Regions from separate parts of the Pseudoalteromonas sp. SR41-1 genome, predicted to be linked through region 1. Evidence: riboswitches for the same ligand, from Rfam matches in the RefSeq annotation. Region 1 holds a riboswitch; the other holds the start of a gene.
The links. Region 1 has a riboswitch for cobalamin ahead of H5118_RS02685 (TonB-dependent receptor domain-containing protein). Riboswitches for the same ligand answer to the same signal wherever they lie in the genome.
Positions count from the first base shown of each region.

Region 2: another riboswitch for cobalamin. It lies ahead of H5118_RS16425 (ABC transporter ATP-binding protein); the one in region 1 lies ahead of H5118_RS02685 (TonB-dependent receptor domain-containing protein).

Region 1 covers NZ_JACJEK010000002.1:253,356-269,378, reverse strand. The annotation lists gene H5118_RS02730 (general secretion pathway protein GspB) at 1-433, opposite strand, end outside; gene H5118_RS02725 (ExeA family protein) at 445-1,362, opposite strand; gene H5118_RS02720 (DUF1566 domain-containing protein) at 1,528-2,046, opposite strand; gene H5118_RS02715 (DUF1566 domain-containing protein) at 2,056-3,705, opposite strand; gene H5118_RS02710 (hypothetical protein) at 3,775-4,107, opposite strand; gene H5118_RS02705 (DUF2982 domain-containing protein) at 4,130-4,834, opposite strand; gene H5118_RS02700 (efflux RND transporter periplasmic adaptor subunit) at 5,081-6,133, shown strand; gene H5118_RS02695 (efflux RND transporter permease subunit) at 6,137-9,235, shown strand; gene msrA (peptide-methionine (S)-S-oxide reductase MsrA) at 9,321-9,857, shown strand; gene H5118_RS02685 (TonB-dependent receptor domain-containing protein) at 9,935-11,761, opposite strand; cobalamin riboswitch at 11,798-11,982, opposite strand; gene H5118_RS02680 (hypothetical protein) at 12,037-12,831, opposite strand; gene H5118_RS02675 (YajQ family cyclic di-GMP-binding protein) at 13,020-13,502, opposite strand; gene H5118_RS02670 (VanZ family protein) at 13,655-14,008, shown strand; gene H5118_RS02665 (ketopantoate reductase family protein) at 14,001-14,903, shown strand; gene thiI (tRNA uracil 4-sulfurtransferase ThiI) at 14,929-16,023, opposite strand, start outside.
Region 2 covers NZ_JACJEK010000020.1:36,213-52,235, reverse strand. The annotation lists gene H5118_RS16455 (thioesterase family protein) at 1-340, shown strand, start outside; gene rarD (EamA family transporter RarD) at 392-1,309, shown strand; gene H5118_RS16445 (response regulator) at 1,326-2,561, opposite strand; gene H5118_RS16440 (DUF413 domain-containing protein) at 2,648-3,022, opposite strand; gene H5118_RS16435 (LysR family transcriptional regulator) at 3,114-3,986, shown strand; gene H5118_RS16430 (porin) at 4,153-5,085, shown strand; cobalamin riboswitch at 5,147-5,281, shown strand; gene H5118_RS16425 (ABC transporter ATP-binding protein) at 5,527-6,339, shown strand; gene H5118_RS16420 (iron ABC transporter permease) at 6,341-7,345, shown strand; gene H5118_RS16415 (cobyric acid synthase) at 7,350-8,834, shown strand; gene cobO (cob(I)yrinic acid a,c-diamide adenosyltransferase) at 8,827-9,426, shown strand; gene H5118_RS16405 (cobalamin-binding protein) at 9,426-10,286, shown strand; gene ung (uracil-DNA glycosylase) at 10,283-10,945, shown strand; gene H5118_RS16395 (DUF3545 family protein) at 11,033-11,221, opposite strand; gene tal (transaldolase) at 11,435-12,385, opposite strand; gene yaaA (peroxide stress protein YaaA) at 12,611-13,390, shown strand; gene H5118_RS16380 (mechanosensitive ion channel family protein) at 13,511-14,467, shown strand; gene H5118_RS16375 (BON domain-containing protein) at 15,043-15,363, opposite strand; gene srmB (ATP-dependent RNA helicase SrmB) at 15,637-16,023, opposite strand, start outside.

The DNA of each region.
Region 1 (16,023 bases):
TATACTGACCATTTGGGGTTAATAACATTTGCTGTACACCATTGGGGGTTTGCACATGCACAAGTTGCCCTTCAATCGTTGCAGTATTTGTTGGAGCTACTTTAGCAGGCTCCAACTTAGCTACTTGCTGTTTTTCAGCTTCAGCATCTTCCTCTTTAACGTCTTTGTTAGGCGATGGTTTTTCGCTTTCCACCACCTTAATTACAGCGGGTTCCGCTGCGTTTAATAAAGTCGTACTTTGAAACCACTTTCCGGCGGTAAAGCCACCCGCTACCGCAATAAAAGCAGCTAAGCTTGTACCAAATACTAATGCTAATCGTCTATAACGCTTAAGTGCTTGCTGTTGCTTTAACTGCTCAGATTGTAAGTCGTACTGTTCAGCACTCATATCTGATTGCTGCGACTGCTTTAGCGCATCTAATAAATAAGACATAACTTACCTAACTATAAAATAAATGAAAGCCCAATGCCTACGGCAAATAAAGCAGCGAATGCAAGGCTATAGGGTACAAATGACGTTGCTTTGTTAGCTTCGTTAACCGGTGCGACAAAATCCATGGGTAATGACTCATGGGCTGATTTTTTTATTATATCGCTATCAACTATCAACTGCTGCTTTGCAAAAGTCCCAACTAAAGCACGCTCACAGACCAAGTTCATTAATCGTGGCACACCGCCAGTTAATTGATGAACAGCTTGCATGGCATCCATCGAAAAGATTCCTTTATCACACCCTGCAATATGTAACCGATGCTTTATGTAAGCGACTGTTTGGCCTTGCGTAAGTGGTAATAAATGGTAACGAGCCGTTATCCTCTGGGCAAGTTGCCTTAATTCGTTGCGCTTCAAAAGTTCTTGCAGCTCTGGTTGACCAACCAATACTATTTGTAATAATTTTTTATGATCGGTTTCTATATTTGTCAGCAAACGTAATTGCTCAAGCACGTTAGGGGCAAGTAATTGTGCTTCGTCAATAATAAGTATAGTGTGCCCGCCCGATTTATTATTAGTCTCTAAATGCTTTTTTATAATATCGGTAAGACTTTTAAGCGTCGCATTATGAACATCGTAACTAATATTGAGCTCATCACAAATACTGGCTAATAACTCCAGCTCTGAAAGCGCTGGGTTATGGATCATCGCTACTTGAGTGTTTTCAGGAAGCTGCTCTAACATACTGCGGGTAATTGTAGTTTTACCTGTACCTACTTCACCTGTTAATAATACAAAACCACCGTCTTCACCTAATCCATAGGTAAGGTGTGCTAAGGCTTCTTTATGTCGTTCACTTAAAAATAAGTAATGAGGGTTGGGCGAAATCGAAAAAGGTTTTTCGTTCAGGCCAAAATAGCTTAAATACACCGTGATGTTCCTTCGTAATTAAATCACGGCCTATAATGGCAAAAAAATGCGCTGAGTGACAACGTTGTAAGCGCTTTATTATTGAAATAACGTAAATTTATGTAAAACAAAAAAGTGCAGCTGTTTTAAGGCTGCACTTTTGTCTGTCTAATCTTAGTATGCATTTTACTCTTCGTAGCGCACTAATCGTAAATACACATTACTGGTTTTAGCATGTAAGCTATTCAACCCGCTATCAAATTGATAAACCCACGCTGAGCTCATCGTGCTTACACCCGATGTATTTGACCAATAGTTTTGAAGCTTAGTGCCCAAAAATACGTCTTCATTAATACTCGGCTCTGTGCAACTGTGCTCTAAAATACTCGCCAATTCTTTAATGTTAGGCATTTGCCAATCATCGTAATCTGCGGTTGTATCATTTTTAGCACCGCGTAGTGCCTCTTGCCAAGTAAGAGAAGGTGTTGAACCTTCACAAAGTTGTGTCTCTGTATTATAAGTTTGCCCATAACTACAGCGTTGCCACATAAGGCCTGTTTTACTATCAGACACTGTGCCATCTGTATTTATAGTAAATCTATCTGTCGGTGTTGTGGTATCTGCACCGTCGTAGCACGTTTGCGCCGCTGCAATATTAAAGCTCAAGCTTATAGTTGCTAGTGCATAGAGTAATTTTAATTTCATTATTTTCTCCTAACGACTTCTAACTAAACGTACATAAGCAGTATTTTCTTTTGGATAAGCAAGGTCGTTACCATCACTCATATCAATGATATACGCTTGAGATAAACTGGTACCATCAGCTGCTGTCTGTGAGGTCCAGTAACGTAAATGGCTTAATGCACTTTCACTTGGCATATTAGGAAAAAATGCCTCATCAATTAATATACTTTGCCCTTGTTTACCGTAATCAATTAAGCTCAAAAGCTCTGTATAAGTAGGTAATCGCCAGTTTGTACCACCACAAAAATCTAAATCATTAACTTCGTTTATATAACTTTGTACTCCACAACTTGTATTATCCGGACACGTTGAATTGGCTGTACTGGTATCGGTAAAAGTCGTATTCCCTACATCCCAAAAGTAATGATTTTGACCATCACGTAACGAAGTATTTGGTACCGTGCCAGATGCCACACTTTTCACCTCCCATACAAGCCCAGTAACATTATCGCGTATACAGGTAAAGTCACTACTATCATCACCAACTTCATCAGCAAACTCATTAAGTTTAGTGTAATCAAACGCTAAATTACCTTTGCCAACTTTATCTAAGCGGTTTGCATAGCTATCGCGTCCAAGCTCTGCATCTTGCGCTGGAAAGTCATCACTCTCACAATTAATACGTTGAGTATTGTTATAACACTCACCAACACCACTATCGTTGATGAGTCCAAGTGCTTTGGGTGATACATCAACAAATAAAGAGTCTGTATCGGTGCGTCCTTTAGAGTCGGTTACCGTGACTTCAAAGCTCAATGTAGACTCAGTATCAACATTTGAGGCAAAAAATGTCGTTGTACATTGGTCGCTATTGCTTAATGTTTCGCTATTACCGGTAAGTTGTTGCCATTTACACTTATAGGTATCGGTAACTGTTTCGCTATTTGTTGCATCAAGCGTTACTTGTTCAAACTCTTCAACATTTTGATCTGCGCCTGCATTTGCATCTACTAACTCATTTGTTTTGTTGAGTGTCATTGAATATTGAGTGCTCGCCTCGCCACCCTCATCATCAGTGACAGTTAGCTGCCAAGATAAATTCACGTTGCTTTCAAGTAATGGATGAGAAAAGCTAAGAGTTGATTCATTAAAACTCTCAATATCTAAATCAGGACCCGATAGCAATTGCCACAAATAACTATCAATTTGACCATTATCATCAGGATCGCTCGACTCTAGGGCACTCAAAGTCACTGTATCTTTGTATACAGAGGGAAGTGTTTCAGGAGATGTTTGTGTAACAACAGCAAGAGGTAGTTGGTTATTAGAGCTCACTGAAATAGAAATGTCGTCACTAACAGCGCTACTACCTGTACTTTGATAGCTCACTCTTAATATTATTTCACTATCAGTTTTTACGTCAGGTGCAGTAAGTGTTTGCTCAGCGCCTTCAAGGGGGAAACCTTCTATGCTTGGGCCACTAACTTGTTGCCATGAAAACGTACCATCAGCGGGGGAACCTTGTGCTGTGATGGTAAATTCAGATTTTTCGATAATTTGTAAATCGGCTCCAGCATTAACAGACGTTTCAACAACTGTATTATCGCTATCACCGCCACCGCCTCCACACGCACTCAGTAAACCACACGAAATGAGGGGGATTAAAGCAAACGCTTTCATACGCAGCACCTTATTATGTCAAATAATTACTATAGTGTAATCACTAGCAATAAAGATGCCATTAAAGTACTACATATATGTGTCTTGATGAATACGTACAAACAACTTCGTACCGATTTTACTGTAATCTATTTTGTATTCACGCCCGTCTAGAGCTTGAATAAACAGCAACTGCTTTTCTTCGCCAAATACATCAGCGCTACTTACATATACCATTTCTAAATAACGCTCTTTTGCATCACGGCGGTTTTTAGGTAATTCTTCTTTAAATGGCTCCAGACCATGTTGCGTTACTTTAATTCGAGGATGAATTTCAGAGTTTACAATCACTAAATCATGCTTTTTATCTTTATGTATTATGGTGTTTCGACCACTTTTTAAAAAGGCTCTCTCTTGACTCATTTTTCTTTCCTACAGTCGTAGCTTAATTACTAAGCTGCGACGCTATAAACTGACTAGGCTCGCGCTTCCACTTATTTAAGTTAGCACTAAATGCCCAAATATCTCTATCTAACACGCTGGCAGGCAATAATAAATCGTAATCTGTTAGCTGCTGAAGGTGCTTAGTTCTATTAGCAAACATGGCTATAAGCCCAGTATAGCTTATCCCTTTATGGGATGTGTAATGTGTATCTTCTATTAACCATTCTGATGGGCAATTGCCATTTTTGCAATGTTTTTGAACAACTTGCATAAATAAATTACGCTGCTCTATTAATAATTTCCCTGCAATTCTAGGCGCTATGCTTGATAAAAAGTCGTCTATATCATTTACCTTAACGCCAACCGCATTTAATTCTAAATAGTCAAAGCCATCTTCTACTTTGGGTATTCCACTGTGATGAAAGTTACTATGAGGCATACACCAAGCTCCGTACTTGTGGCAATAAACGAGCTCAGATTCGCTCAATATAAGGCTATGGTATGGTTCTTGAGATTTTAAAAATCCAATAAAAATAGCCACAAGGCACAAGCTCACTAAAAATATTTCAAGTATGCTAATCTCACCCGGCCTCAGTAAATTAAATAACATAATAAAGACTAAGCCTATAGCACCTACAACAATCGCCTCAATTGCGTTTCGCGCGCCCTGTGCCCGAAACTTAATGACATTGTCAGATTTATCCATATCGGTAAAACACCATATAAAAAACAAACATAATAATGCCCCAAATTATGACCTTTCTTATTGTTATACATAAGTTACAGCTAGTTTTAAATTTCATACATTACCGCTTTTTCCTCAACAAAATAGGAACAATGAATAAATCTTACTTACTTTTACGCTTAACGCACAAATTTATGAGATACATAACCGTCTTTTCACGGTCTTATTTCGTACAATACTTACAATTCATTTTCAGGTATGAAATCAATGTACTCAAGACAATCAGGTAAAGCACTTTTTCCATTTATTATTACGTTACTTCTAATATTTAGCGTTTATTTATATTTACCCGCTAGCCACGGCGAACAAGCCGATTCATCACAAATGTCTACCCAAGTAACGGCTCATACTGTTACTTCTGAGGAAAACGCAGTGATGATAGAGGCCATCGGTAGTGCACGTGCAAACCAAGCTATTTATATAAAAAGTGCGCAAAACGATTATGTCACAGATATATATTTTAAAGATGGCGACTTAGTCAGTAAAGGACAAAAATTAGTACAGTTACAAAGCCAACAAGAGCAACTTGCAGTTAAAGAACTCGGTATTAACTTACGTGAGGAAAAACGCCAGTTAGATCGCCTTACCGAACTTTCACGCTCGCAATCAACGGCAAAGTCATTACTTGAAGAACAATTATCTCGTGTTGATGCCACTGAAGCTCAACTAGAAAGCGCTAAAACAAAGTTAAATGAAATGACTATTACCGCGCCATTTTCAGGCCTGTTAGGTAAGCGTGAAATATCAGTTGGCGCCTACGTAAGCAACACAACAATAATCACCACACTTGATGATATTAGTATTATTAAAGTTGACTTCAAAGTACCTGAAAAATATTTAGCACAATTAAACATAGGTATGAAAGTACTTACCCAAAACGATGCCTACCCAGGGCAGACATTTAACGGCAAGGTAACGCATATTAGCTCGCGTATTGATTCGGTAACACGCAGTGTTGAAGTAACTGCAAGTTTTGCTAATAAATCAGGATTACTTCGCCCTGGTATGTTACTAAATACAGCACTTGAGCTAAGCAGTAACCAAGCTTTAATGGTGCCAGAAAAAGCGGTTATCCCTTTACAAGACAAACACTTTGTTTTTCAAATTCAAGACGGAGTAGCCAATAAGGTTGAAGTGCATGTTGCTGGCAGAAATAATGGCTGGGTTGCTATCGATGAAGGTTTAAATGATGGCGAGCAAATTGTTACTGAAGGGCTAATAAAAATTCGCTCTGGTAGTAAAGTAAGCGTAAAGGGGTAATACGTGAAAATTACTGATACTAGCGTTAAACGCCCCGTTTTTGCCATAGTAATTAATTTACTGCTTCTTACTTTTGGTCTGGTTGCATTTACTATGCTGCCACTTCGTGAGTACCCTGATATTGAAACACCAATAGTAAATATCAGCACTGAATACACAGGTGCTTCTGCCGAAATTATAGAAACAAAAATAACGCAAATAATAGAAAATCGAATTTCCGGTATTGAAGGCATTAAAAGTATAAACTCATCTAGTCGTAATGGGCGTTCAAACATTACCATTGAGTTTGATATTAACCGCGATATAGATGCCGCATCTAACGATGTACGCGAACGTGTAGCACGTGCACTTGATAGTTTACCCGATCAGGTACGCCCACCAGAAGTGTCTAAGTCAAATAGTGATGAAAGCCCAATCGCATGGTTTGTATTAAACAGCGAAACAATGGACTCGTTACAGCTCTCTGATTACGCACAGCGTTTTATTGTTGACCGTTTAGCCGTTGTAGATGGTGTATCTAACGTGCGTATTGGTGGTGAGCGCCAATACGCCATGAAAATTTGGCTAAACCGCCAAGCAATGGCTGCACGTGGCATTACCTCGAGCGATATTGAAAATACACTGCGTACAGAAAACGTTGAATTACCTGCCGGCGAAATAGAATCAATAGATCGCGACTTTACCGTGCGTACCGCACGTAGTTATAAAGATCAGCGCGATTTTAAAAACCTTGTTATTAAACGTGGTGAAGAAGGTTATTTAGTGCGTTTAGGTGAAGTTGCCGACGTAAAATTAGAAGCTGCCGATGACGAAAGCTTATTTCGTGGTAACGGGCGCAACATGATTGGCCTAGGAATTGTAAAACAAGCTAAAGCAAATACGCTTACCGTAGTAGATAACGCACGCAGTGAACTTGAAAAAATAAAACGTAACCTACCTGAAGGCACCACAATTCAAGACAGCTACGATTCATCAGTATTTATTAAAGAATCAATTAATGAAGTTTACAGCACACTTGCCATCTCTATGTGTTTAGTCGTACTCGTTATATTTTTGTTTTTAGGCAATATACGAGCAACGCTTATTCCTGCGGTTACCGTACCGGTCGCACTTGTTGGTAGCTTTATGTTTTTATTAGCAATGGGCTACTCAATCAACTTACTCACTTTACTTGCCTTAGTACTGGCTATTGGTTTAGTAGTAGATGATGCCATTGTAATGCTTGAAAACATTCACCGTCGTATTGAACTGGGTGAGCCGCCATTACTAGCTGCATATAGAGGCGCGCGTGAAGTTGGTTTTGCCATTGTCGCAACCACGCTTGTACTAATATCGGTGTTTGTGCCATTGGTGTTTATGGATGGCCGTATAGGGGCATTATTTACTGAGTTTGCAATGGCGGTAAGTGCTGCCGTATTTTTCTCAAGTGTTACAGCGCTGACTCTCGCACCAGCCTTGTGTTCTAAAGTACTTAAAGTATCAGACAAACCAAATAAATTTAGCCAATGGATGGACCGCCAGTTTACTAAAATTGAAGTAAGTTACCGTAATTCACTCTCCACCAACATAACCCGTAAATGGGGTTTAATGGTGAGCCTATTATTAGCGGGCTTTGTTAGTTACTCGTTGTTTTTACAAGTCCCCTCTGAGCTAACGCCAAAAGAAGACCGTGGCACGTTCTTTATTATGATGAGCGGCCCTGAGGGCGCAAGTTATGAAAATAACGCCGCTAATATGGCTAAAATTGAAGAACGCTTAATGCCTTACTCGCAAGCAGGTGAGCTAAGTCGCGTACTTGTTCGAGTACCTGGCTGGGGTGGCAGCGGCGGTGTTGCTATTGTTGGTATGGCCGATTGGGATAAACGCAAACGCTCAACATGGGAAGTAATGGACGAAATAAGCGGTAAAATGCAAGAAGTTACCGATGTTCGTGCATTTGCCATTATGCGCCGTGGTATTGGCGGTGGTGGTTCATCTCGCCCTATTGAGTTTGTATTGCAAGGTAATGATTATGCACAACTTGCCGATTGGCGTGACCGTATAATTAAGCGTGCCGAACAAAACCCAGGTTTAGTAAGAATCGATCATGATTATAAAGAAACCTTCCCGCAGTTTTTAGTCAGCATAGATAAAAACAAGGCCGCTGATTTAGGCGTTTCTGTATCTGATGTAGGCCGTACACTTGAAACAATGCTTGGCCAGCGCCGTGTTACAACCTTTATTGACCGTGGTGAAGAATACGATGTAATTTTAAAAGGGACTAAAGAAGACTTTACTAACCCTACTGACATTTCAAATATATATCTTAAATCACGAAGCGGTGAACTAGTTCCACTTGATAGCCTTATCAGCTTAAAAGAAGAAGCAACCGCATCGCGCTTAAACCGATACAACCGTATGCGCGCAATTACATTAAGCGCCAACTTAGCCGACGGTTATACGCTTGAGCAAGCGCTTAACTTTTTAAACGAAGTAGCCGCGCAAGAAAACGATATAGATGGCGCCGTAGATTACAAAGGCGAGTCGCAGCTTTATTACGAAGGCGCATCAGCGATGACCTACGTATTTATACTTGCACTCACTGTTACCTTTTTAGTACTGGCAGCACAGTTTGAAAGCTTTATGCATCCGTTCGTCATCATGCTTACCGTACCACTTGGTTTAATGGGCGCTATGTTCGGACTTTGGGCTACAGGACTTACCTTAAATATTTACAGCCAAATAGGTATTGTCATGCTCATAGGGCTAAGTGCTAAAAACGGTATTTTGATTGTAGAATTTACTAACCAACTACGCGATAAAGGCGTTGAATTTAGTGAAGCTATTTTGCAAGCAGCAACTCAGCGTTTGCGCCCTATTATTATGACCTCGCTGACTACGGTTATGAGTTCGGTACCTTTAGTACTTGCTTCAGGTCCGGGCGCTGAAAGCCGTATGGTGATAGGTGTAGTCGTGTTTACTGGGGTTATTGTATCGACCCTACTAACTCTTTTTGTTGTACCTGCTGCATATTATGCACTTGCACGTAACACTCAATCACCTGAATTTTTACAGCAAAAATTAGACAAACAAGCCGCTGAAAAACCTTTCGAAGAGATCTAGCCTCTTAATTGCGCCGTAACCTTGTTGTTGCGGCGCATACAATTTATGCTCGCCTTTAAACCCCATATACATTTTAGGAATACTTATGAGCTCAACAACGCAAGTAGCAACATTTGGTGGCGGCTGTTTTTGGTGTATAGATGCTGCATTTAGACGTGTAAATGGCGTACTAACCGTAAGCTCTGGCTACACCGGCGGTGAAACAAATAACCCAACATATGATTCTGTATGCTCAGGCACAACCGGTCACGCTGAGGTTGTTAAAATTGAATTTGACGCGACTGTAGTTAGCTTTGAAACACTCTTAGCAATGTTTTTCACACTGCATGATGCAACACAATTGAATCGCCAAGGTAACGATATAGGCACACAATATAGAAGTGTGGTTTACTATCACGATGAAGCTCAACTTAAGCAAACCAACGAAATGATAGCTCAACTGCAAAGCCATGTCGCTGAGCCAATTGTGACAGAAGTCAGCCCTGCCACTACGTATTATCCAGCAGAGCATTATCATCAAGATTACTATAACGAAAACCCACAGCAGGGTTACTGTAGTATTTTAATAGCACCTAAGTTACACAAGTTTGAAACCGTATTTAAAGAGTTCTTAGCTGACTAGCTAATTTTAGTAGTTAAACTTAGCTACACATTAAAAAGCCCGACATAAGTCGGGCTTTTTAATATTAATAAATACCGTTAAAACTGGTAGCTTGCGCCTGCAAAAAAGCGACGCTCTGGCGTGTTGTAGTAATACACTTCACCCGTTGTAAAATCAGTGTTTGAATCAACAGCGTTATATTCTTTATCAAATAAGTTTTCTACACGAAGTGAAACTTCAATATGTTCATTTACTTGATAATTACCCGCTAGGTTCCAGAGTGTATAAGAGCCTAAGCGCGTCACAGCACCTTGTCGGTCGCTACGGTATTGCATGTCTAAGCTTGCATCAAAAGCACCAAACTGTTTTGCAAGTTCCCAGTTAAAAGTACGTTTAGCAACATTACGCAACTCTGCGCCCGTTTCTTCGTCTTCAGCGCTTAAGTAAGCAAAGTTAAGGTTGCTATCAAAACCAAAAAACTGCTGAGATAAGCTAAATTCAACCCCTTCGTAACGTGCTTCATCGATATTAGCCAATGCAAAGTTTGCATCGTAATCAATCTTATCTTCTATATCGTTTCTAAATATTGCAATATCAACTTGCGCGATATCAAAATCTACACTCAAACCTAACTCACGGTTTACTGATTTTTCAGGTTGTAAATCAGGGTTACCATAAAGTGGATAATATAAATCGTTAAATGTAGGAGCTTTAAAGCCAGTACTTTGGCTTATACGAAATGTTGCATCTTCAGATAAATGATAACCTGCAGCGGCTGTATACGTTGTTTCGTCGCCAAATTGCTCATCATCATCTTGGCGAACAGTTAAATTAGCCAGTACTTTATCTGCATCATAGTAAGCACCTACAAACACAGCAAGTACATCGCGGCTGTCTTCAACAAATGGTTGCGAACTATGCGACACATCATCGTTGTACCAATTAATACCACCACTAATGTTAAGTTCATTAGATGACAGGTACTGGCCGTTATAATCAATTTGTGTGCGTTTAGTTATAAAGGTACTTGTTGTTGGCCCAACTGAAAAATCGACATATGTATTGTCTGAATCATCTGTTGAAAGCGCTAAATCAATACTATGCGTTTGGTTAGTGTAGTTTTTGCTCCAACCTGCAGAAAGTTGATAGTTTTTAAAGTCATCTCGTTCAATCGTACTATCTGCTGGGCTAAAGCTACTGTCGTAATCTGCATAACCTTCACTGTATTGGCCTAATAACTTAAAGTCGCCGTAATGTGCATCGGTGTAGTTTACTTTAAACCCAAGGTTTTTATTTTCATAGCCATCTTCATCAGGTGCTACGCCTTGCAGTACATCAAAGTTATCTGTTTTTTCAAAGCCTGCGTTAAATGCTGTTGTTATATCATCTGATTTTACAGAGCCTGCAACTTGATAATTTTGATAAGAGTCAGAACCAAATGTAGCGCTTAGGGATAAGTTATCTGACTCACGCGTAATAATATTAATAACACCAGCGAGTGCATCAGAGCCATAAACAGCCGCGCGAGAGCCTTTAATAATTTCTATGCGTTCAATACTATTTAAAGGGACATTATTTAGTGCTTTTTGACCAAGTGTTGCTGAGCCTGTACGTACACCGTCAATTAAAATCAACGTATCGCCAGAGCCTGTACCACGAAGTGACACACCTGTATTTTGACCAAAACCACCGTTTGGATTAACTTGAAAACCCACTCGCGTGCTTAAAAGTGTAGGTAAATCGCGTACGTTACTAGCTTCTATTTCAGCACGTTCAATAACATTTACACTCACTAAAACGTCGTTAATTGATTGCTCAAACTTATTAGCTGTAACGGTTATTTTTTCAATTGATTGCTCTGCACCAGACACAGAAAATGAAAGCGCAGCAGAAATTGCAACGCCTAGAGTTGTTTTGTTTAACATGAGATCCCCTACCTTTGCCCACCGCAAAGATTTAAGTAAGTAAGATTGCATCAAGGCCGGTCTCCGGACTCAGTAAGCACATAAAAACATGCAATACTCTACCGTTGCGGGGGCAGTGTTGGGCTTGTAGTCATCATGAAAACGCACCAACTTCCCGATTATCCTGCTAAAAAAATCATTACATGAAGTGGCTAGCAAGCACCTTGAAAATATGCCGTCATTGTGAGCATTTTGTTTACAAATGTCAATGGACGTCTATATAGCTAAAAGCTATTTCAGTTCAGTGCTGTATTATTATAGCTTGAAGGAATACCGTACTTATCAAGTAGCTTCTGAAGTTGCATTTGTGTAGTAGGTAAATTTAATATTTCATCCATTTTGCGACTAGATATTTTATTTGATTGTGAGTTAATCAAAAAATGTGTTTCATACACTGCATCTGGTACGTCACTCTTAAATAGTAAATCCATATTTAAGATATTCTGCTTTTTAAAATACTGATAAGCAATACTGTTTAAAACCCCGACTTCAGCGCGCCTTAATAGCAGCATTTTAACTACATTGAATTCATCGATTGTAAGGCTTACCTGGTGCTCTTCTCTCAAGTATTCGGCATTTGTATTAAATCCTGCAAATTGATACGAGTACCCTAAAACCCCAACTTTGGTTAATTTGTCCAGATTGTCAAAATAAGTTTGTTCTGATGCATTCTCTTTGAGTGTATAAAGCTCGTTTTTGGTGATGGTATAAAATTCAGTTTTTTCAATGTTTTTCTGCGTTGTTTTTGGCAGCCATTGCATTGCCATTAAAAATAAAACGTCGAAGTTATTTTTTTCAACAGACAAAGTAAGCCTTTTTACAGGTAAAGAAATAAGTATAAAGTTAAATTCCTCCTGTGCGTCGTTTAAAATATTAATAAACTCAGGAGCAAAGCCCTGCTTTTTTTGCGCGTTAATAATAATCGGAAAGTAGCCATCTTCGACCAATACATCAATATCAACTGGCTTTGATAAGCTTGGCTTGGTAAATATAAGCAAAACAAATAACAGAAATAATTGATGGGGTCTCATTTTAATACCTTCTAGAGTGAAATTTTTATTATATTCAATTAAATATAATAGCTTAAATATCAAAAGGTGGATTAATACATGCAGAACTACGAGAGGATAAGGTGGGAAAGTTGTAAAAAATTAAGTAGCTTTAATCTGTCTGCAAATATAGACAAATTAAAGCATTTTTATTAAAAACAGTTTATAAATTAGTCGCGAAAGTTTTTAAACTGAAAAGGCTGACCTAGTTCAGCGCTGCGTACTACTTGCATAGCCTCTTGAAGATCGTCACGTTTTTTACCCGTTACACGTACTTCTTCGCCTTGAATAGCAGCTTGAACTTTAACTTTAGAGTCTTTAATGGCTTTAACTACTTTTTTAGCCATATCTTTTTCGATGCCCTGTTTTAAGCCCACATTACGAAAAACATTTTTACCTGCGCGGCTAATATCTTGAAGTTCCAAGCTTGATACATCCATACCACGCTTAGATATCTTGCTTGCTAAAATATCAAATAATTGCATAACCTGAGAGTCTGCTTCAGCTTTAAGCTTAATTGTTTTATCATTTAGCTCAATAGATGCATCAACCCCTCTAAAGTCAAAGCGGGTCTCTAGCTCACGATTTGCATTATCAACTGCGTTTTTAGCTTCGTTCATTTCTACTTCAGATACAATATCAAATGAAGGCATTGGTTTGCTCCTAACTATTTAATCTTAATTTTATGTCGCAATTATAACGCTAAAATTATAAATATTTACATTTTTCTGCATCTTGTTCAGGTGCGATACTAATTTAGTTTGATATAATCCAGTTTCTTTTTTAAGCGATTTTAGGATTTGTCGTGACAAGGCGTGTTTATCAAGCAATTTTTTTAATCAGCATAGTAGCTTTTACCTTTTTATTTGCCAAAGAAGTAAAAGGTGGCGTTGTAAATTTATTTCCTCATGTTGATAAAGTCGCCCATTTTGGGATTTTTTTTATACTAGCCATAATAATGGATAAAGCGTTTAAGCTTCCTCTATATGCGCAAATACTTTTATTGGCTGGTTATGGCGCTTCTATAGAAATAATGCAAGATGCACTTCCATATAGGCAAGCATCACTCGGTGATTTTTTTGCTGATTTTGCAGGTGCTGCAAGCTACTTTTTACTTAGAGTAATTTTTACACCTCGAAAAAAGAATCCATATGGCTAATATTTTAATTGTTGGCGATGGTGCTATTGGCTTGTTACTTAGCCATTTTCTAAGCGCGTCGCATAATGTCAGTGTTTTAACTCGCAAGAGCCCAACAAATACCCGCTTTTATAGTCGAGGTAAAAGCGCATCTAAAAAAATTGACGCACAATTTATTTCATTAAATCAGCTAAATAAAGCAGCTGAATTTGATGTTGTTTTATTTACCGTTAAAGCCTTTCAAGTACTTGATGCATTTTCACAAATAAAGCTACTTTTACCAAATCATTGCACTGTTGTACTTTCGCATAATGGAATGGGTAATGTTGATGAGGTAAATAGCCAACTAAGCACTCACCAAGCGCTCTACTTTTTAACTACAAGCATAGCGGGCTTTAAATCAAACCAATACATTGTGCAGCACACTGGTGAAGGGCAAAGCGTTATTGGTGCTTGTAATGAATTAGCTCTTCAAAATAGTGCGCCAATAGCTGATATTTTTAAAGTAATACCCAACCTAAAGTTTACTAATAACATTCAGCAGCTTCGCTTTGAAAAACTACTCGTAAATATTGCCATTAACCCATTAAGCGCTTTAAATAATGTAAAAAATGGTGAATTACGCGCGCCTAAGTACAACGCTATAATTTTTAATGCACTCACTGAAGCATGCAATATAGCAAAGGTACAAGGGCTTAATATTCCATTAATTAAAGCACTTAACACTGCTTATAAAATAATGGAACTAACGTCTGACAATTACTCTTCAATGCAGCAAGACGTAGCGCATAGCAGAGAAACTGAAATATCAGCTATATGTGGCTATATTAGCCAACAAGGTAAACTCCACGGTATTCCAACACCTTACAATGATGAGTTACTTGCTAAAATTCAGGCAAAAAAAAGCGTGGTATAAACCACGCTTATATAAGTTTTTTACTTTACGGACGATAAACTTTTACAGTTTCAAAGCCCTGTTCGTGCAGCATAAGTGCCTGTAGTTGGCTCATTACACCTCTATCACAATATAAATAATAGTCAGTGTCTTTTGGTAAATCACCAAACTTAGTCGCCAGACGAAAGAACGGTAAATGCACCACTTCAATACCATCAATTTCTAAGGGTGCAGCTTCTTCTTCCTCAGGAGAGCGAATATCAACTACTACAGAGCCTATAGGTAAATCAGCAACCGACTCAGCTTCTTTAAGTTCTTGCTTAGCTTCTACATCAATATCACGCACGTCCATTATACGTGCATTATTTACAACAGTATCAAGCACATCAAAGTCGAATTTTTCTTCCTCACCAAGAATAACGTCTATTTTGGCTTTAACCGTTGGCTTTTTAGAAATAACACCACAGTATTCAGGCATTGTTTCTGCCATTTCGGCTGTACCAATTTGGCGAGCAATATTAATAATTTCTTGCTTATCGTGTTGAATAAGCGGACGTAAGATAAGCGTTTCAGTAACACGGTCAATCACGCTTAAATTCGCTAATGTTTGACTAGATACTTGGCCAATACTTTCACCAGTGACAAGTGCCTGAATGTTTAACTTTTCGGCAATTACACTTCCCGCGCGCATCATCATACGTTTAAGTACAACACCCATTTGGCTGTTTTCAACGTTTTCTAATATTTCAGCAACAACAGGTTCAAAATCAACCGTTACAAATTTAACTTTATGCGTAGAGCTGTATTTTTTCCATAAATAGTAACTTGCTTGCTTAACGCCAATTTCGTGGGCTGCGCCACCAAGGTTAAAGAATAAGAAGTGTGTGCGCGCGCCTTTACGAATCATTTGGTAACTTGCTACGCCAGAGTCAAAACCACCCGACATAAGCGAAAGCACATCTTCTTGCGTTGGCAGCGGAAAACCAGCCATACCAAAATGTGTTTGCGAAACAATGTAAGCTTTATCATCTTTTACTTCTAAGCGTATTGTTACTTCTGGGCGGCTAAGCTTTACGCTTGCGCCTTCGATATGTTGATTTAATCCACCACCAACATAACGCTCTAAATCAGTTGAGGTAAA
Region 2 (16,023 bases), on a different contig from region 1:
GTTCCCGTGGCAGGATGTACTAATTGGTAATCCTGCGCAAAAAATACTCCATGGTGGTGTTATTTCAGCCGTACTTGATAATGTAGGCGGTATGCTCGCTGCAGCAAGTGTAATTGATAAACTCACCGATTTAGATATTACAAGCGTGCAAACAAAATTAGCCACGCTTGGGACTATCGACTTACGTACTGATTATTTGCGCCCTGGTAAAGGAGAGAGCTTTACTGCCAGCGCAACACTTATTCGTTCAGGTAATAAAGTATGTGTATGCAGAATGGAATTACATAACGAACAGTCTGTTCAAATTGCTTTTGGAACCGGCACGTATTTAGTTGGATAAAACGCGTATGGCAAGTAAACTAGCGGCCTTTTAAATCACTAAGTGTGTATTATGTCGATTGATACTGAGCAGCGTAAAGGTGCTATTTTTGCTTGTCTTGCTTTTTTAATGTGGGGCCTTGCGCCAATATACTTTAAGTTGATTCAGCATGTTTCTGCTTTTGAAATTTTAATGCATCGGGTTATTTGGTCGGTTGTGTTTTTAGTATTGGTAGTAAGTGTTTTACGGTATTGGGGTAAAATTAAACGCATTATCGTTCAACCTAAGCTTTTGCTTATGCTTGTTATCACCTCTGCACTGCTTGGGTTTAATTGGGGTTTATTTATATGGGCTATAAATAATAACCACATGCTTGATGCAAGCTTGGGCTATTACATAAATCCTCTTTTAAATGTATTACTGGGTATGCTTTTTTTAGGCGAACGCCTGCGTAAGTTCCAAGGCGTAGCAGTAGCCCTTGCCTTTAGCGGTGTAGTGCTGCAGCTAATTAGTTTTGGCTCGTTTCCGGTAGTTGCCTTTTCACTGGCTATATCATTTGCACTTTATGGTTTATTACGTAAAAAGTTACCGGTTGAAGCCTTGCCTGGCATTTTACTCGAAGCACTTATATTACTGCCTGTCGCACTTATTTATTGGTGGTTAATGGTGCCTACAGCAACATCAAGCCTGCCAGCTAATGATTGGCATACTAATGTACTACTGATTAGTGCAGGTATTGTAACTACATTACCACTGCTGTGTTTTACCGGTGCAGCTAAGCGTTTGCAATATACTACACTTGGCTTTTTTCAATACATTGGGCCAAGCTTAATGTTTATACTAGCTGTGGTGTTTTATGGTGAAGTGTTTGATGCAGAGCGTGTAGTAACATTTGCATGTATTTGGAGTGCACTGGCTATTTTTAGTTGGGACTCTTACCATCAATCACGCAAACGTAAAAAAGCGGCTATTACAGCCGCAGAAGTATAATTAACTAATAAAATGGTTAACTAACTACTTTATTACGACCAGATTCTTTAGCGTCGTAAAGCTTTAAGTCGGCCTGTTTTAAAAGTTCATCAATTTGATAAACAGGCCCGTTTGCAAAGCCAATAGAAATGGTGAATTTTATTTTAGCTTTACTAAACTCTTGGCTATTCATTTCTATAAAATACCTAAAGCCTTCAAGGCGTTTAAGGGCTTCTTGTTTATCTGCATCTATAAAATAAACTGCAAACTCTTCACCACCTAAGCGCGCTACTAAGTGCTTTTTAAAGTATTTACTGAAGCAAATAGAGAGTCCTTTTAATACTTCGTCGCCAACATCGTGTCCGTATGTATCGTTAATTGATTTAAAGTGATCAATATCAAGCATAGCTAAAGCACCGTCACCTTTAGTATGTTTTATTTGCTTTAATGATTTTTCAGCTTCTTCAAAAAAGTAACGACGATTTGGTAAATTAGTTAAATAATCTGTGTTGGCTTGTCGCCTTATGGTGGCTATAAGGTCTAACATATCGACGTTTTGACTAAGCCTGCAGTAAAACTCTTCGCTATTAAAAGGTTTGTGCAAATAATCGTTTGCGCCATTTTTTAAAAATAAACTAGAAAGCCCTACAGAGTCAGAACCCGAAATACCAATAATAGCCTTTTCATCATTGCTATATAAGCGGCGAATCTCGCTACATAGTTCATCGCCATTCATGTTGGGCATTTCATTATCAGTAATAATAACTGAAATATCAGGTGAAGCTTCAAGGAGGTTTAACGCTTCTTGTCCGTCTTGCGCTTCAATAATTTGATACTTATGGCGCACTAATAAACTACAAATGTATCGTCGGGTCGATTTAGAGTCGTCAACAACGAGTACTTTTACATTTTCGTTGCGAGGCAGGCGCTGTAACTGTTTTTCGAGGTACTGATAAGCTTGTTTATTTTCTTTAATGATGTAATCGATGATTGGGTATTTTTCTACAGTGTCGCGAGTTTTTTTATCAATATTGCCCGTCATTACAATAGTTGGAATGTCTGCATTAATAGTACAAGGTACAGCCTCACCTAATGGGGCATCAGGTAATATAAAGTCAACTACAGCGCAAAAATAGCTATTTTTACTTATAAGCTCTTTTGTTTGCGCTAATGACTCAGCTATATCAACTTCATAACCAGCCTTAAGCGCGATGTGCTTTTGCACTCGCGCCATGGCAGGTGTATCTTCAACTATTAGTATTTTTCGCGTCACGGAACAACCCTATATATATTTTGCAAAAATATTTGCTTATACAAGTTGTAACTGTTAAAACGCAAAAAAGCAAATAACTTAAATACTTACAGATTATCCGCTTCTGAATAATACTCTTGGCTAATCGGCGCCGGGCTCGACATTTTTGAACGGCCAAATAAAGTATGAAACTTAGTTTTGCAGGTCGTTAGTTTTAAGTATTTTACCCAAGCTCGTTCGATTGGGTTGGTAGGTTCTTGTGAGCCAGTTACGACTGCTACAAACTGTTCTTGGTGTTCGTTTTGCGGCTCAATTGTTTTACTGTATAAGCCTTTTAAAACAACTCCGTGTTGTTCAAGTATGCTGGCTTCTAATAAGGTGAAGTTTCCGCTGCGGCTAAAGCCTCGTGGAAAGTTTTGATCATCATAAAATTGACGTTGGCTAACAAATGCTTGGCGTAGTAATGAAATGTTATTGCTCATAGCTTTATCCTCATACCTTAGTAATTAGCTGGAGTATGATGCAAGTTTGGCAATTTATTAAACAAATTATTTTTATCGTGAGGATAAAAAATTGGATATCGATTTATTAAAAACATTCGTTGAGGTAGTGCGTACGCGTCACTTTGGTAAAGCGGCCGAAAACCTTTATATTACGCAGTCTGCAGTGAGCTTTAGAATTCGCCAATTAGAGCAAGGGCTTGGTGTTAATTTGTTTATTCGCCAGCGTAATAACATTCAACTTACAGCACCTGGCGAGCGCTTATTACCCCATGCACAAATGATTATTACGGGCATGCAACGCGCCAAAGTGGATGTTGCGCTTGCCGATAATATGCATAAGCAAATTAGCTTAGCAGGAACGCCTAATATTTGGGATGCTTTTTTACAGTTTGGTATAACAAATATTGTATCGGCGATGCCGGGCGTGTCATTAGTCGCAGAAGTTAAAGCACAACAAGAAAGCACTCGGCTGTTATTAGAACGCACGCTTGATTTGGCAATATTGTTTGATCCACCAAAAGTAGACGAGCTAGTGGTAGAGCGAATCTGTGAGTTGCCAATCATTCCCGTAAGCGGATACGACACTGCAACGAACGAAAACTTTTTTGATAATCAGTATGTATATGTTGATTGGGGAACTACTTTTTCACTTTGGCATGCGCGTCAGTTTACCGGTAAAACACCGCCTTATTTTAGAACCAGCACAGGACGTATTGCACTTGATTTAATACTGCAATGTGGCGGCAGTGCATTTATACCTCAAGTATTGGTAGAAGGGCATTTAGAAAAAGGTGAACTGTTTCATGTTAAAGATGTAGAAAATACCTCGCGAGACGTGTTTATAGCGTATCACAGAGACAACGAGCAAAAAGAGTTAATAGAAACCTTAGTTAATTTACTATCGCAAATGACCCCAAGCTTGTCATTAAAGAAAAGTAAGTAAGTTCGGCCGTTTATTAGGCTTTCATGTTATTTTGATTTCAAATTTAATGCATTTTTATTAATAAAAAAAGACATTAATATTTCCATTGTAATATTACTGTCATTTAGCGGTGACAAAATGCAGCAGTTTTAAAAATTAGTCTTTTGTGATTATCCAAGGAAATAACATGAAATTTGTAAAATCGAGCTTATGCTTAGCACTATTAAGTGGTTTATCTTTTAATGCACTTGCCGATGTAGACATTTACGGTAAAGCGAATGTAACAGTGCAATCATCTGATGACGGCGAAGGATCTTTTACTGAGATAAAAAGTAATGCATCTCGTCTTGGTGTTAAAGGTTCTGAAAAAATAAATGATAGTTTAGAAGCGGTATATAAGTTTGAGTTTCAAGTTGATGTGTCTGATGCTGATTCAAAAGGCGATAACGACGACAATATTTCTGCGCGTAACCAATACGTTGGTTTAAAAGGTGCGTTTGGCCAAGTGGTTATTGGTCGTAACGATACTGCGCTTAAACAATCTCAAGGTAAGTTAGACTTGTTTAACGACCTTGAAGGCGATATTAAAAATGTATTTAAAGGTGAAAACCGTTTAGGGAATACTGTTAGTTATTCATCAAACTCATACGAAGGTTTTAAAGTACTTGCTACTTTTGTAGCTGAAGATGATGTAGACGCTGATAACGGTTACTCAATGGCGGTTACTTACGGTGACGTGGCACTTAAAAAGAGCGCAGTATATGCCTCTATCGCAGCCGATAGTGAAGTAAATGGCTACGATGTATTACGCGCGTCAATCCAAGGTAAAGTTGAAAACTTTAAGTTAGGTGCAATGTACCAAACACAAGAAAAAGTTGACGGCAGCGCAGAAGCGGATGGTTATCTATTAAATGCAGCTTACAGCATGGGTAACAACACATTTAAATTGCAATACCAAGACATGGACTTTGACGACAGCGACGATAAGTCAGCAATATCAGTTGGTCTTGATCACAAATTAAATAAAAACATTAAAGTATTTGGCTTTTACTCAAGCTTCGACATGGACAACAACGTTGACCAAGACTACGTAGGCTTAGGTATGGAATACAAGTTTTAACTATTCGCTAAATTAGTTAAAACACTCCCTTTTTAACCGCGCTCTTTTGAGTGCGGTTTTTTTTGCTTTAAATTATTTACTTAGCCGCCCATAATAGAGCTTCATTTGGAATGAGGTGCGAGTCCTCGACTGTTCCCGCAACTGTAATTAGCGCAAAGCTTTAAGTCAGATACAAATGGTATAATACCAATTTTATTAAAAACATGATCTTTCTAGCGAATTAAATAACTTACTAACTTCGTTAAAAATTATTCATATAGAACAAGTATATGTCATAATTTCCGCTTTGTTATTAAGCTATTTCTTTGTCGCTATAATAAATCACTAATTTAGTGCAATTGGTATAAATTCTTTTAACGAGCGGGTTTACTCATTTTTTCTTGTAGTGCATTAGTATTTTTATCGCATTTTAGTGAGTTTAATCCCGTCTAGGACTGACTATTGCACACTCAAACGCCATTAAATATACCATTACTAAACGTTAAAAACGTATCGTGGGGTATTGGCAATAAAACGATCCTCAAAAAAATAAACCTTACAATACACGAAGGTAAATTTGTTGGTTTAATTGGACCTAATGGCGCAGGTAAATCGAGCTTATTGCGTTGTTTATATCGTTTTAATAAACCCAGTGATGGCGTTGTAGAGTTTAACAACACCGATATTTGGCAGCTAAAAAGCGATGAGTACGCAAAAAAAGTAGCGGTTGTTTTACAAGAAACCCCGTCGCAATTTAACTTAAGCGTATTTGATGTTATTGCACTTGGGCTAACGCCTCATAAATCGCTATTTAGCTCAGTAACTAACATTGATAAACAAAAAATTACCCAAGCTATCAACACTGTAGGGTTGGCAGATCATATCGATCAAAGCTTTGAGTCACTTTCGGGTGGTGAAAAGCAACGTGCCTTGATAGCCCGCGCCATAGTTCAGCAACCTCAGTTGTTAATAATGGACGAACCAACTAGCCATTTAGATGTTAAATACCAAATACAGGTAATGGAGCTTGCTAAATCGTTGGGTGTAACGGTGTTTGCATCGTTTCACGATTTAAACTTAGCTTCTGCAATGTGCGATGAACTAGTGGTTATTAAAAATGGTGAAATTACACATACAGGCACGCCAAGTGAGGTATTAACCGAAAACATGCTAGGCGACGTTTTTGGTGTCTGCGCTCAAGTAAATAACCACCCGCAAATATCGGAGTCGGGAAATAGCATCCCTCATATCACTTACTTTTATGGTTACGAATAATATGATCGCAGTTAATACTCGCCAATCACTTGCGCTATTTATCAGTGCTGCAGCTGCTTTATTTAGCTTATTTGCAGCACTTAGTTTTGGCGCAGCAGAGACCTCACTTCAAGATGTATTTAATAGCTTTTTACTCTCAAATGATGCGTCTTTTAATTCGCGTATTATTTTTGAACTAAGAATGCCACGCACATTACTCGCCTTTTTAGCCGGCTCTGGCTTAGCAATTGCGGGGCTTATTTTACAAACGGTAACGCGTAACCCTTTAGCCGATCCTTACTTATTTGGTATATCGTCGGGTGCCTCATTTGGCGTGGTGTTACTTATGGCATTTGCAGGTATTAGCGCAGGTTTTATGTTATCGGCAGCAGCGTTATTAGGTAGCTTACTCGCTATGAGTTTATTAATACTTATTGCAGGTAGGCAGCAAAGTGCACAGGTAGAATCAATGTTATTAGCTGGTGTTGCTCTGTCGTTTTTATTTAGTGCATTTACCAGCTTGCTGCTTTATTGGAGCGACCCTCAGGCGGTAGCCGCTATTTTATTTTGGACACTGGGCAGCTTTTCGCGTGCGCAGTGGGCTACGCTTTGGTTGCCTTTATTGGTAATTACATTGTGTACGTTTGTAATGCTGAGCTTTAGAAGGCAGCTAAATGCTATGTTACTGGGCGATGAAAGCGCAATTACATTAGGTGTGAGGGTTCAGCGCTTTAGAATACTTATGCTGGTTTTAAGCTCATTAATTACCGCTGTGCTGGTGGCTATGTGTGGTGGTATTGGGTTTGTAGGATTAATGGTGCCGCATATTGTGCGCTTTTTTATATCCCAAGGCACCATCGCTGGCTTACTGGTAACCAGCTTGGTGGGCGGTACATTTATGGTGTGGGTTGATGTACTTTCGCGCTCATTGCTGAAAAACCAAGAACTGCCCGTAGGTGTTATTACTGCAGCTATTGGTAGCGTGTTCTTTTTGAGTCTATTGTTTTTTAGAAAGCGAAGGGTGTAATTCCATGAAAACCTTAATGGTGCAAGGCACTACATCAGATGCTGGTAAAAGCACTTTAGTTGCTGCCCTTTGCAGGGTGTTTGCTAAGCGAGGGGTAAAGGTTGCGCCTTTTAAACCACAAAATATGGCACTTAATAGCGCAGTAACAAAAGATGGCGGCGAAATTGGTCGTGCGCAAGCTTTGCAAGCAATAGCAGCTAAAGTAGAGCCAGAAATAGACTTTAACCCTATATTACTTAAGCCTAATAGCGACACGGGCGCACAAGTAATTATTCACGGAAAAGCCGTTAGTAATATGGAAGCGGGCAAATATCACGACTATAAAAAAGTGGCGATGGATGCAGTAATTACTTCACATAACCGCTTAGCTAAACGCTTTGAATTACTCCTTGTTGAAGGGGCTGGGAGCCCTGCTGAAATAAATCTGCGTGAAAACGATATTGCTAATATGGGCTACGCCGAAGAGGTAGATTGCCCAGTAATTATAATTGCTGATATTGATAAAGGCGGCGTATTTGCACACTTGGTAGGTACGCTTGCGTTGTTAAGCGAGTCAGAACAAGCGCGCGTAAAGGGTTTTGTTATAAACCGCTTTAGAGGCGATATAGGTTTGCTGCAAGGCGGGCTTGATTGGCTTGAAGAATACACAAACAAACCCGTACTTGGCGTATTACCTTATTTACACGACCTTGCGCTTGATGCTGAAGACGCCGTCGCAATTGATAATAACGTAACTAACGCCACAATTAATATTGCAGTGCTGCTTGTACCCCACATTAGTAACCACACCGATTTTGACGCACTGCGTTTGCACCCAAACATTAGTATAAATTACGTGCGCCATACGCAAACGATCCCAGACGTTGATCTGATAATTCTTCCAGGCAGTAAAAACGTGCTGGGCGATTTAACCTTTTTGAAAAATGAAGGCTGGGAGACTCAAATTAAACGCCACTTACGCTATGGTGGTAAAGTACTTGGCATTTGTGGCGGCATGCAAATGCTGGGCAATACGCTTAACGATCCCGAGGGTATTGAGTCATCATTAAAGCAAGTAAATGGGCTTGCTCTGTGCGATTTTGAAACCACGCTAACAACACAAAAAGTATTAACTACAATAACCGCTACACTGCTTTTAAATAACCAATCAACACCCTGTAGTGGTTACGAAATACATGCAGGGATTAGCCAAGGTGCGGCGCTTAATAAGCCATTTTTAACCTTTGATGAAAGCCACCCACATGGCTTTACGTTTGATGGCTTTATTAGCGATGATAACGCCATTGCGGGCACTTATTTACATGGCTTATTTGATGAAGCCGATGCTACATCGCAAATTTTAAAATGGGTAAAACCAAGCGCCTCAATTAACCCAATTAGTATTGCCGCTCACCGCGAGCAGCAGTTAGAACGATTAGCAACCATGTGCGAAACGCATTTAAACATACAGCAAATTATCTCGATTTATGAAGGGCACAATAATGACTGAACAAAACAACGATAAGCATAAGCAGCGCCAACAAAAAGTAAAAGAACAAGTGGATGCACGTGTTGCCGCCGCACAAGATGTAAAAGGTATTTTTCAGGTAATTACCGGTAATGGTAAAGGTAAATCAACCTCAGGCTTTGGCGTTGTAGCACGCTGCGTTGGACATGGTAAAAAAGCAGCCGTTTGCCAATATATTAAAGGTACGTGGGAATGTGGCGAGCGTAATTTATTACAAAGTGCAGGTGTTGAGTTTGTTGTAATGAACACCGGTTTTACTTGGGATACGCAAAATAAAGAAGCCGATACTGCAGCCGCCCAAGCAACATGGCAAGAGTCAAAACGTATGCTTGCTGATAGCAGTATTGATTTAGTATTACTTGATGAGCTTACGTATATGGTGACTTACGGCTACGTTGATTTAGATGAAGTAGTAACAGCCCTTAATAACCGCCCACCCATGCAGTCAGTTATTATTACAGGGCGTGCAGCACATCGTACTTTAACCGACCTTGCCGACACAGTAAGTGAAGTGCGTAATGTAAAACATGCATTCGACTCAGGCATAAAAGCGCTCGAAGGGTTTGATTACTAATGTTTAAAGCGTTTTTTATTGGGGTGCTGCTTTTTTGTGTATCGGGCAGTGCACTTGCAGAGCTGGCTAATGATTCTAAAAAACTGCGAATAATCGCGCTTGCACCGCACATTGTCGAAAACCTATTTGCCATAGGGGCGGGCGATAATATTGTGGGCACGGTTGATTACGCCGACTACCCAAGTGAAGCCCAAAGTATTGAGCGCATAGGGGGTTATTACGGCATCTCGCTTGAAAAAGTGTTAGCGCTTAAACCTGATTTAGTTATTGCGTGGAAAAGCGGAAATCAAAGCGAAGATTTAGCCCAAATAGAGCGTTTAGGTATAAAAGTGTATTTGAGTAACCCCGTCACAATCGCTGGTGTAGCCGACGAGTTACTTACTTTTGGTGAATTTACAGGGAATATTGAGCAAAGCCAACAAGCGGCAAGCGCATTTACACAAAAACTAAACGCGATTATTAAAAGCCAGCAAGATAAAAAAAATATTACCGGATTTTATCAGTTATGGGCTGAGCCCATGATGACGGTAGGTAAAAACACATGGATAAATCAGCTGATTGAAACATGCCATGTAAGTAATGTATTTGCCGATAGCGTTACAGATTATCCGCAAATTAGTATCGAAAATGTTATTGTTACTAAGCCACAAGTTATTATTATCCCTGATGAAAAATCAAAAACACCACAGCCGGTTGTTAATTGGCAAAAGTGGCCAGAAGTACCGGCAGTTAAAAATGATCAATTTATTAGCGTAAATGCCGATTTATTACATCGTTTTACCCCGCGCATGCTAGATGGACTCGCGGATATGTGTGTTAAAATAGACGCATCACGTAAACAGATTAAGAGTACGCAATGAGCAATTGGGCTACATTTTTAGAAAGTGAATTACAGCAACCTTACATGCAGCAAACGTTAGAGTATGTGGCTAATCGCCGCAATGAAGGTGTTGCTGTTTACCCGCCTGAAGCTCAAGTATTTAGTGCTTTTGATGCCACCGCACTTAATGACATCCGCGTTGTAATTTTAGGACAAGACCCATACCACGGGGAAGGGCAAGCGCATGGCTTGTGTTTTTCGGTATTGCCTGATGTAAAAAAACTGCCACCGTCGCTTAAAAATATGTACAAAGAGTTAGCTGTCGATATCAGCGGGTTTATTATTCCTGAGCATGGTTACCTGCAAAGCTGGGCAGATCAGGGCGTGTTTTTACTCAATACAGTATTGACCGTTGAGCAAGGGCAAGCGCATTCACATAAGCATTTAGGATGGGAGCTATTTACCGATAATGTAATTGCCCATATTAATAAGCACTGCGAAGGTGTGGTATTTATTTTATGGGGGGCACATGCACAAAAAAAAGGTAAAGACATAGATAGCGCTCGCCATCATATTTTAAAAGGGCCGCACCCATCGCCGCTTTCGGCGCATAGAGGCTTTTTTGGTTGTAAGCATTTCTCACAAACGAATGAGTTATTGCAAGCCAAAAAAAATAAGCCAATTAACTGGCAAATCTAATTTATTCTAAAGAACTCAAATTGTTTAAATCATTAAAAAAGGCTTCCAGATTCTGGAAGCCTTTTTGTTTAGTTGGGGCGTATTGAATTAAAAATCGAGCTCATCAATTGCAATACTGTCTGTAAAGTAGTCTAGTTCTTGTAGTTCTTTACGTAGGCGCTGTTTGTCTTTTATTGCTTCTATTTCACGCCATTTTCTTTTTTTATTTTTCTGAGAGGTTTTTCTTGTTGTATCTGGTCCTTCTAATATCTCTAATATATCGTTTAGGCTATCCATGAACTTCTCCTATTGATTTTATTGACCTCAAGAATACCTATACCACAGGCCTAGGTAAAATAGAATAAAAAAGTGACAGTTATGTTACATAAGTGTGATTAATTGATGAAGGTTTATACGAAGATTATATGAAGGTTAAATAGAGAAGTAGCCTATTTTAGGCATAAAAAAACGCCGCTATTGCGACGTTTTCTAAAACACGATTATAGCAAATTACATTGCTTTAAAACGCGCTTCTAGTTGTTCTTGTGCATCAGCAAAAGAGCGAATACCTTCAGCTAGTTTTTCAGTAGCCATAGCATCTTGGTTATGTAACCAACGGAACTGCGCTTCTGTAAGTGGCTCTGGTTTTGGCTCTTTAGGAATATCTGTTTCTAGCAAGTATTCCTGTGCGCCTTCAAGGTTACCTAAATCTTCTAAAAGATTAGGGCTAATAGTTAGCTTGTCGCAACCAGTAAGAGCAATAATTTCGCCTGTATTACGGAAACTTGCACCCATCACAACTGTTTTGTAATCATGGCGTTTGTAAAATTCAAAAATGCTGCGTACAGACTGAACACCTGGATCTTGTAGCGGATCGGTTGGTTTTTCCATACCGTTAGCAACATGCCAATCTAAAATACGACCAACAAATGGCGAAATTAGAAATACGTTTGCATCGGCACATGCGCGAGCTTGGGCATCGCTAAATAGTAAAGTAAGGTTACATTTAGTACCTTCTTTTTCTAGCTGCTCAGCGGCTTTAATGCCTTCCCACGTAGACGCTACTTTGATTAAAATTTTATCTTTGCTTACACCTTCTTTTTCGTAAAGGCTAAGTAGGGTATGTGCTTTATCAATAGTCGCTTGCGTATTAAACGAAAGGCGTGCATCTACTTCAGTAGAAATATAACCAGGTACAATCTCACTAATTTCTTTACCAAGTAACACGGCAAAGTAATCGCATGCTAGTTCAAGTTGTTTAGCTGGCTCTTGCTCGGTTTCTTTTGCATAGCTCCAAGCTTTATCTAGGTAAGGCTTATATGCTTCAATCTCGCTCGCTTTTAATAAAAGCGACGGGTTTGTAGTTGCATCTTCTGGTTGATGCTTTTTAATAGCTTCAATATCACCAGTGTCGGCTACGATAGATGAATGTTGTTTTAGCCTTTGTAGAGCTGAAGTCATTTGCTTTCCTCATTCCAAGCAAGTTAAAAGAAAAATCTAATCACTCTTAATATATACAATCCATACTGCAACAGTGTGACAATGCTTGATAGGTCTTATGTCCTTATCAATAGAAAAACGGCAATGCATGGGTTATTAAGAGAGGATTTATTTAAACAAAACGTGCTTTTCGTTTCATTTAATGTTGAAATTGACACTAAATAAATTACAAGTCAATAGCTAACTATGATCACTGTTATTTCACCTGCAAAAAATCTTGATTACGAAACGCCACCCGCAACAGACAAGTTCACTCAGCCTGAATTACTAGAGCACAGCGAAGAGCTCATGAAAGTATGCCGTGAACTAACACCAGCGCAAATTGGTAGTTTAATGAAAATTAGCGATAAGCTATCTGGGCTTAACGCAGCACGCTTTAGCGAGTGGGCGCAGCCGTTTACACAAAGTAATGCTAAACAAGCAGTGCTTGCCTTTAATGGCGATGTATACGGCGGTTTAGATGCAAGCACGCTTAAAGCTAGCGAGCTTGATTACGCACAAAACCATTTACGTATCCTTTCTGGCTTATACGGCTTATTAAAACCACTTGATTTAATGCAAGCTTACCGTCTTGAAATGGGCACCAAGCTTGAAAACTCGCGTGGCAAAAACTTATACGAGTTTTGGGGCAGCGTAATAGCGAACAAACTAAACGACGTATTAAAAGCACAAGACGCGCAATACTTAGTTAACCTTGCTTCAAACGAATACTTTAAAGCGGTAGATAAAAAAGCATTAAATGCACAAATTATTACCCCACACTTTAAAGACTGTAAAAACGGTCAATACAAGGTAATTAGCTTTTACGCTAAAAAAGCACGCGGCATGATGGCGCGCTACATTATCGAAAATAAAGTAACGCAATTAAGCCAACTTAAAGAGTTTACTGTGGCGGGTTATTACTTTAGCCCTGAGGCAACAGTTAAAGAGCTTGAGCCGGTATTTATGCGTGACGAACAAAATTAGGTCATAAGCTTAAATAAACAATTGAAAAGCCATGCATTGCATGGCTTTTTTGATACTGGCGTTATATTTGCAACTATATCTAATATTAATGAGATTATTAATTAAATAGGTGCAAACAAAATGATCAGTATTCCGTCAGTTGGCGAAGCCGAAAAACTAATAGAAGAAAAGCTCGGAGGGTGGTTTGATGTTGTTATCAGCCATATCCCTAATTTTATAGTGGCAATTGTAATTGCCATAGTATTTTCAATATTGGCGCGCTTTGCTGGCAAGCTGATGAAAAACGTGTTGCGCCGCTCTCTCGATTCAACGCAAATTGCCGACTTAATGGCGTCAATATTTAAAGTTATTGTGTTGTGCATAGGTTTATTTATAGCGCTCGATTTTGTTGGCTTAAAAGGCACTGTTACTTCGCTACTTGCTGGTGCGGGTATTGTGGGTTTAGCCATTGGTTTTGCGTTTCAAGACATGACAGAAAACCTAATTGCTGGTATAGCAATGGGTGTACGCAAGCCATTTAAAACAGGTGATGTAATAGAAACCGATGATGTGTTTGGTTCGGTGCATTCTATAAACCTACGTAACACGCTAATAGAGAGCTTTTACGGGCAACTAATACTTGTACCAAACAAAGTCTTATTTAGAAATGTACTAAAAAATTACACCACGCTAGGTATAAGACGTATAGAAGTACCCGTAGGTATTTCGTATGGCGACGACATAGAAAAAGCAAAAGACGTTATAGTCGATAAAATTAACGAATTTGACTTTGTAATACGTAAAGACGAAACCGCTGTATACGCTGAAGGTTTTGGCGACAGCAGCATTAACTTACTGGTGTGGTTTTGGATTAAATACCCAGGCGAGCCTGACTTTATGACGGTACGCCACAAAGGTGTTGTTGCCGTTAAGCAAGCATTAGACGAAGCTGATATTAGTATTCCTTTCCCAATTCGTACTTTAGATTTTGGTATTAAAGGCGGTGAGAAACTCGATGCCATGATAAGCGATAAAATAAGCCAGCAGTCATCCAATAAAGACAGTAGCGACGGTGCTGACTCTAGCCAAAGTGAGTAATTTAGTTAAAACTCATTAGGCAAAAGCATTGGGAAATAGTTACTTACCAACAGCGCAATTTTACAGAGTAAAATTGCGCTTTTTTATAAATGGATTATTAGCTAAAAGTTTAAATACCTAGTTTTGTGTTTATTGAATATCAATTCAGATTAGTTGCGTTTGGCCATGGGAGTATTAACAAGTAAGATTAGTGTTTACCCAACGATTTTTTTACTGCCTTGCCGCACACTCTGAAAAAACGCTCTCATCTATTTCAATAACTAAATAAATCATCCTTTTTAAGCCCGTTAGGTCGGCTAAAGAATCTGTGTAAGCTTTTTCAGTATCAATTGGGTTAACTTAAGGGTTAAAAGAGCAAAGACAAACACGCTAGCGTCAATTCTAAATCTATCTTCTTAAGTATAAGTGTGAGCTATCGTTTTAAGGGGAGGAATAATCGTATTGCTTAGGCTTTATTTTATCTTTTTTACAGCAGCAAAACTTGCCTTAAACTGAATATAAAAAAGCGCAGCTTGTGTTGGAGTAACAAGCCGCGCTTATGAATTAGTTATACAAATAGGTTTTTGTGGTACGTATTAAATAACGCTAATTTTGTTACGAATGATTTTAACCCCATCTATATTTTCTAGAAATTTTTGAGCTAGTGCGCGCTGAAAACCAGTTTGTGCTTCACCGTATAAATCTACTTCACCATTTTTTACCTGCACACGAATATCACTTAACGCCAGGTTAGGGTTAGTTCGTAGGGTGTTGGTGATAGTTTGTTGTAGGTTAGGTTGAGTGGCTACACTGCTTACTACGGCCATGTTGGTTGCTGCACTTACCTTTGTAGCGCAAGCTAATAAAAATAAACAACAAAATGATACTAAAGCGATAGTTAACTTGAAGCGGTTCATAACTTAATCCTTACATTACGGTGAATAGTGCAGCCACAAAATGGAAATTCCATCGGCTAGGTTATCTTTGTAGTTACAATTTCGGTGCCAATATTAACGCTATGAAATATAAGGTAATTTTATTAAGTGGGAATTAAGGTGGGCAAAAATTACATTTAAATGAGTATGAGTTACATGCTTGGGTTACATATGTAACAGGTACAAACACCAGAGCCTGTAAGGCTTGCATTAAAAAAGCCGACAAAAGTCGGCTTAGAATAAAAATATGTTAGGTTACTTTTTCTTTTTAACCTTGGCCTTTTTCTTGGCTTTCATTTTTACTGGATCTTTACGCTTTTTAGCCGGCGGCTTAGCTTCTTTATGCTGTGGCTCAACACCTTTAATTACACGGCGTTTTAGTTTTTGTTCAACGTAGCGCTCTACTTTATACAAAATACCAATGTCGTGTGCTTCAACTAATGATATTGCAATCCCTTTTTTACCAGCACGGCCAGTACGACCAATACGGTGTACGTATACGTCGGCAGTGCGCGGCATATCAAAGTTAATAACGTGGCTAATGTCAGATACGTCAATACCACGTGCAGCTACGTCGGTAGCAATTAAGATACGTGTTTTGCCACTGTGGAAGTTTTCCATGGCTTTCATACGTTTGTCTTG